Regions from separate parts of the Brevundimonas sp. FG128 genome, predicted to be linked through region 2. Evidence: predicted binding sites of a transcription regulator. Region 2 holds the regulator's gene; each other region holds the start of a gene.
The links. Region 2 encodes LexA, which represses DNA repair genes until DNA is damaged. Its sites were predicted from a motif close to ATGTTCNCNANNTGTTCT; they were not measured.
Positions count from the first base shown of each region.

Region 1: the regulator LexA is predicted to act here: its motif matches at 903-920, upstream of dinB (DNA polymerase IV).
Region 3: the regulator LexA is predicted to act here: its motif matches at 1,372-1,389, upstream of recA (recombinase RecA).

Region 1 covers NZ_JBMDKP010000001.1:570,641-572,907, forward strand. Annotated here, with positions in the region: gene ACODSC_RS02855 (acyltransferase family protein) at 1-268, shown strand, start outside; gene ACODSC_RS02860 (DUF411 domain-containing protein) at 321-776, opposite strand; gene dinB (DNA polymerase IV) at 940-2,016, shown strand; gene ACODSC_RS02870 (alpha-ketoglutarate-dependent dioxygenase AlkB) at 2,127-2,267, shown strand, end outside.
Region 2 covers NZ_JBMDKP010000002.1:51,962-54,228, reverse strand. Annotated here, with positions in the region: gene trpC (indole-3-glycerol phosphate synthase TrpC) at 1-783, shown strand, start outside; gene lexA (transcriptional repressor LexA) at 913-1,608, shown strand; gene ACODSC_RS04645 (ComEC/Rec2 family competence protein) at 1,589-2,267, opposite strand, start outside.
Region 3 covers NZ_JBMDKP010000003.1:287,317-289,583, reverse strand. Annotated here, with positions in the region: gene recA (recombinase RecA) at 188-1,270, opposite strand; gene ACODSC_RS09885 (MHYT domain-containing protein) at 1,440-2,267, opposite strand, start outside.

The DNA.
Region 1 (2,267 bases), on a different contig from region 2:
CGTGGCGGCGGCGGTCTTCCGGTACGGCTTCGACCGCCCGGTGCAGGTCTGGCTCAATCCGTCCAGGGCCGCGTCGAACCGCGAGCGGATGGGCATCGGGGCTGATCCGGTCACGCCTGCGGCCCGGCCGAAGCTTCATATGACGGGCAGGGGCCTCAGCCCGGCCGAGTACCGCGCGCAGCATGGCGGTCACCCGCATCAGGCTGACTTTTCGCGCGGCGCCGATGGCGGCGACGGCAGGACGGCGGAAGGGAACGAAGCGGATTGAGCGGACCGGCCGTGAACCGGTTGCCTGACGACCTCCGGCGGCCTGTCGGGCGTCAGGCGCCGTTGTGCCGGCCGAACACGCGGGTGGAGCCGTCGTTGAGGATCAGGACAGTCGTATAGGGTTCGCGCCCGGCGGCCTCCATGCCCGGCGAGCCCGCGGGCATGCCGGGCGCGCTCAACGCCCGGGCGGCCGGGCGTTCCGCCAGCAATCGATCGACGTCGCCGGCCGGGACATGGCCCTCGATGGCGTAGGCGCCGACCACAGCGGTGTGGCAGGAGGCCAGCCGGTCCGGAATGCCATGCTGGGCCCGGATCGGCGCCAGGTCCTCGCGCTCGACGACCTCGACGGTCCAGCCGGCCTGACGCATGTGGGCGATCCACCCGCCGCAGCAGCCGCACCAGGGGGTCTTGTAGGCGGTCATCCGCTTCGGCGGCGCGGCGAGGGCCGGGCAGGCCACGGCGGTCAGGGAGAGGCCGACCAGCAGGGCGCGGCGGGAAGGACGGGTCATGGCGGCGATCCGGATGCTGCGGCGAAGACGGACACCCTAGACCGATGACCGCCGCGCCGCGAAACGACCCGGTGTCACAGGGGGGCGCTTGGCGGCGCAGACGATAGGGACATAGGCGCGGCCTGTGTGTTCCCTTTCTGTTCTGATCTTGGTACAGCGGCATATGAGCGACGGGCCGGTTCGCAAGATCATCCACGTGGACATGGACGCCTTCTTCGCCTCGGTGGAGCAGCGCGACGACCCGGCCTTGCGCGGGCGGCCGGTGGCGGTGGGGTACGCCGCCCAGCGTGGCGTCGTGGCGGCGGCCAGCTATGAGGCGCGGGTCTTCGGCGTGCGTTCGGCCATGCCCTCGACCACGGCCTTGCGCCAGTGCCCCGACCTCGTCTTCGTCCCGCCCCGGTTCGAGGTGTATCGCGCCGTCTCCAAACAGATCCAGGCGATCTTCGCGGACTACACGCCTCTGGTGGAGCCGTTGTCCCTGGACGAGGCCTATCTCGACATCACCGACAACCTGCGCGGCCTGCCGACCGCCTCGGAGACCGCCGTCGAGATCCGGGCCCGCATCCTGGAGGAGACCGGCCTGACGGCGTCGGCAGGGATTTCCTACAACAAGTTCCTGGCCAAGCTGGCCTCGGACCAGCGCAAGCCCAACGGCCAGTTCGTCGTCCCGCCCGGACGAGGCGAGGCCTTCGTCGAGACCCTGCCGGTGAAACGCTTCCACGGGGTCGGGCCGGTGACCGCCGCCAAGATGAGCCGGTTGGGCATCGAGACCGGCGAGGACCTGCGGCGCCAGTCGCTGGCCTTCCTGCAGCAGCATTTCGGCAAGTCCGGTGCCTGGTATTACGCCATCTCGCGCGGTGAGGATCATCGTGCGGTGAACCCGAACCGGGAGCGCAAGTCGTCCGGATCGGAGACGACCTTCGGAAGCGACCTGACCGATCCCTCGGCGATCGAGGCGGGCGTCATCGCCATGGCGGGCGATGTCTGGGGCTGGTGCGAGAAGTCGGACGCCTACGGCCGCACGGTGACGGTGAAAGTGAAATGGGCCGACTTCCAGCAGGCGACGCGCAGCCGGTCCTTCCCCGAACCGGTGACGTCCAGGGAGCGGCTCGAAGAGATCAGCCTCCTGCTGGTTCGCTCCCTCTATCCGCCCGCCAAAGGCATCCGCCTGGTCGGCGTCAGCCTGTCCAACTTCAAGGCGCCGGCGCCCTCGGCGTCCGACCAACTCGCCCTGGCTTGATGGACGTGCAGGCAGACCTCTTCGGCGAGCCGGTTGTCGCCGGGCCCGCCGCCCCGGCCGGGTTCCGTTACTGACCTGATCTTCTCTCAGAGGACGAGCAGGCGAGGGTGGTGCGCGCCCTGCAGGCCTTGTCCTTCAAACCCTACGAGCACCTCGGTTATCTGGGTAATCGTCGCATCGCCGCCTTCGGGCGGCGCTATGATCTGGCGCGCCAGGCGCTGGAGGCGGCCGAGCCTTGGCCGGCGTTCCTG
Region 2 (2,267 bases):
CTGGATCGTATCGCCACCTACAAGCGTGAAGACGTCGCCGCCCGCAAGGCCGCGACCTCGCAGGACGCGATCGAGACGCTGGCCCGCACCGCTTCGGCTCCCCGTGGTTTCCGCGCCGCCCTTGAGCATGTGGTAGAAGAGACCGGCCGTCCCGCCCTGATCGCCGAGATCAAGAAGGCCAGTCCATCCAAGGGGCTGATCCGGCCCGACTTCGACCCGCCGGCCCTGGCGCGTGCTTACCAGGCGGGCGGCGCGGCCTGCCTCTCGGTCTTGACCGACGGTCCCAGCTTCCAGGGCGATGACGCCTATCTGGGCCAGGCGCGTGACGCGGTCGCCCTGCCCTGCCTGCGCAAGGATTTCCTGGTCGATCCCTGGCAGGTCGCCGAAAGCCGCGCCCTGGGCGCCGACTGCATCCTGATCATCCTGGCCATGGTCGATGATCGGCTGGCCGCCGAGCTGCTGTCCGAGGCCGAGCGCCTGGGCATGGACGCCCTGATCGAGACCCACGACGAAGAGGAAATGGCGCGCGCCTGTGCGCTGGGCGGCGATCTGGTGGGGGTCAATAACCGCTCGCTGCGCACCTTTGAGGTCGATCTGGAGGTGACCGAGCGCCTGTCGATGCTTAGCCCTGTCCGCGCCCTGCTCGTCGCCGAAAGCGGCATCTTCACGCCCGACGATGTCGAGCGCGTTTCGGCCGCCCATGCCCAGGCCATTCTGGTCGGCGAGAGCCTGATGCGACAAGCCGATGTTGAGGCGGCGACGCGACAACTGCTGGCGGCCTGATCGACTTGCTCGCGTCACGCGGCGTCCCAAGGGCGCTGTTAAGTTGACATTAGGAAGGAACACTTACAGAACATCGACAAATGTTCACGGCCCGTTCCGATTCGTCGGCGGGCGCATGAGGGCCTGGCGATGCTCACGCGCAAGCAGCACGAACTGCTGATGTTCATCCACGAACGGATTCAGGAGACAGGCGTCTCCCCCTCCTTCGACGAGATGAAGGAGGCGCTGGACCTGGCGTCCAAGTCGGGCATTCACCGGCTGATAACGGCGCTGGAGGAGCGCGGCTTCATCCGCCGCCTCGCCCACCGCGCCCGCGCCCTGGAAGTCACCAAACTGCCCGAACAGGCCACGGCTGGCGCGCCGCGCGGCCGGGCCGGGTTCAAGCCTGACGTGATCGAAGGCGGCGGCGGACGCGCCCTGGCGCCGCTTGCGGCCAATGACACCCGAGAGCTGCCGTTGATGGGCAAGATCGCCGCCGGCACGCCGATCGACGCCATCGAGCACGAGACGGCGCGCTATCCCGTTCCTGAATCCATGCTGGGCTCGGGCGAACACTACCTGCTTGAGATCGAAGGCGATTCGATGATCGAGGCGGGCATTCTGAACGGCGACATGGTGGTCATCAAATCGACCGACAACGCCTCCTCGGGCGAGATCGTCGTGGCGCTGGTCGAAGGCGAACACGCGACGCTGAAGCGGCTTCGCAAGAAGGGCGCCTCCATCGCGCTGGAGCCCGCCAACCGCAACTACGAAACCAAGATCTACGGGTCGGATCAGGTCGCCGTTCAGGGCAAGCTGGTCGGCCTCATGCGCCGCTATCACTGACGTCCGGGTTCGGCTGGCGTGCCCAGGGGCGGTCGCCCCGCACGTCGGCCGTCCAGACGGCGCGCCATCGGCCCGTTTCAGACGGACTATCACGCCATAACTCAACCGCGCCGCCTCTGGTGAAATCGATGCCGTCGAGCACCAGGCGTTCCTGACAAGCGCTTGGAATCGATGTGAGGACCGCGCGCACGCTGATGACGGGCGCCGCGCGGCATAGGGCCTTCATCTGGTCTGGACCGGGAGCCTTGCGTCCCCACCAGATCGCGACAGGTCCCTGGTTAGACTCTGGCCGACAAGAAAAGCGGTCGCAGGCCCAGCCCGTCTCCGGCCGATCCGTCATGGTCAGGCCGCGCCGCCGCGACCACAGATCGACAGCGAACTCTCGGACGCCGGGCCTGACGACAACCGCCGCCTTCTCGCGATGAAATGCGGCGTTTGTCCCCCCGTCTCCAATCCACAGATCCGGCGTCGGCGCGCGCGGCCAGACCAGCACCGCCGCCGCCAGCGGCAGGCCCAGCCACCTCAGTCGTCCCTGCCACACACAGACGAACAGCACCCCCAGGAAGGCGATCGGCAGGACATAGTCCGGCGCACTGGCCACCGTCCGCACCGCCCCCGGCAGCCCCGCCGTCCAGGTTCCGATCGCCAGCATCAGATCG
Region 3 (2,267 bases), on a different contig from region 2:
AAAGGATAGTCAGACCCACCACCAAAAAGAAAAGACCCGCCCGACACGAGGTCGAGCGGGTCGCTCCGCCGCCCTTCGCGGGGTCGGTGGCGGGTCGCTAGGGGCGACGGAGTAGGGTGAAAAGACCGGGCCGACGCCGGAGCGACCCCGCAAGGTCCGCCCGGCCGCCCAGCCTCTTGTCTTGGTGTCAGCCTTCGAGATCCTGACCTTCGTCCGGCTCGGGCGTGCCCAGCAGTTCGTCGGCGATCTTGTTGGTCGAGGCCCGCACCGCCTTCTCGATTGAGACGGCGATGTCGGGGTTCTGTTTCAGGAATTCGCGCACATTCTCGCGGCCCTGGCCGATCCGGGTCGAGTCGTAGCTGAACCAGCTGCCCGATTTCTCGATCACCCCCGCCTTGACGCCCAGGTCGATGATCTCGCCCAGTTTGGAGATGCCTTCCCCGTACATGATGTCGAAGATGACCTCGCGGAACGGCGGGGCGACCTTGTTCTTGACCACCTTGACCCGGGTGGTGTTGCCGACCACCTCGTCGCGGTTCTTGATCGCGCCGGTGCGGCGGATGTCCAGACGCACCGAGGCGTAGAATTTCAGCGCATTGCCGCCCGTCGTCGTCTCGGGCGAGCCATACATGACGCCGATCTTGTGACGGATCTGGTTGATGAACAGGACGATGCAGTTCGACTTGGAAATCGAGGCCGTCAGCTTGCGCAGCGCCTGGCTCATCAGACGCGCCTGAAGGCCCGGCAGGCTGTCGCCCATCTCGCCCTCGATCTCGGCGCGCGGCGTCAGAGCCGCGACGGAATCGACGACCACGATGTCCACGGCGCCGGAGCGCACCAGGGTGTCGACGATCTCGAGCGCCTGTTCTCCGGTGTCCGGCTGCGACACCAGCAGATCATCCAGGTTCACGCCCAGCTTCTGGGCATAGCCGGGATCCAGCGCGTGTTCGGCGTCCACGAAGGCGGCGACGCCGCCGGCCTTCTGAACCTCGGCCACCGTATGCAGGGCCAGGGTCGTCTTGCCCGACGATTCAGGGCCGAACACCTCGATCACCCGACCGCGCGGCAGGCCGCCGATGCCGAGCGCCATGTCCAGACCCAGCGATCCGGTGGACACCGAGGGGATCACGTCGGCGACCCCGCCCTTGCCCAGTTTCATCACCGAACCCTTGCCGAAGGCGCGATCGATCTGTGCGATCGCCGCCTCCAGGGCGCGTTGCTTGTCGCCGTCGTCCTTGCCCACCAACTTGAGTGCTGCCTGTGAAGCCATTGCCTTCGTCTCCCTTGCCATGATTCCCGTCATTAAGCTTGGGAGAGACCCGCCTGGACCCGCCCCCGTTTCGTGAGGACGACTATGTGCATGGTTTGTTCTGGTTCACAAGATGTTCTCGTCGATCAAAACAAGAACATCTGCGACTTGCGACCGTTTCTGACGTATCTTAAAGCGGCAGTCTCAGGCTGCAGCAAATGCCCTCGGGCGCATAGGCCAAAGCCGCCGACCCCCGCAGCGAACGATGCACGGTGGACTCCATCAGCGCCGAACCGAACCCGCGCCGTTCGGGCGGCCTGACCTCGGGCCCGCCGCTCTCGACCCAATCCAGCAGCAGATGGCCCTCGCTGATCGACCAGTCGATCCGCACGCAGCCGGCGGCCGTGGACAGCGCCCCGTATTTGGCGGCGTTGACCGCCAGTTCATGAAACACCAGCCCCATGCCCAGGGTCTGATGGGAATCCAGATCGACGTCCGGACCGTTCAGTCGAACCTGTTCCTCGGCATAGGGCGCCAGTTCCTGGGCCAGCAGGGCGCGCAGATCGGCCCGCTCCCAATTGCCGGCCGTCAGTAGGTTCTGGGTGTTCGACAGGGCCAGCAGCCGGGCTTCGAACAGGGTGGTGAAGGTCGCCACGTCCGGCGTGCGGCGCGCCGTCTGCCGGGCGATGGACTGCACCGTCGCCAGGGTGTTTTTCACCCGGTGATTCAGTTCGTTGATCAACACCCGCTGAAGCCGTTCGCTGTCGGCTAGGGCGGCGAAGACCGCGCGCCGGTCGGTGATGTCGGTGATGACGCCGGACATCCTCAGCGGACGGCCCGAGCGGCTGCGGATCAGTCTGCCACGCAGGTGGATCCAGCGGCCGGTCGCGGGCAGGAACCATTCCTGATCGTATTCGACGCCTTCGGACATGGCGCGTTGCAGGGCCGCCCGGTGCAGCGGCAGGTCCTCGGGCGACAGGCGATCGCCGATCTCAGTCGGACCTAGGCGCGTGTCCGT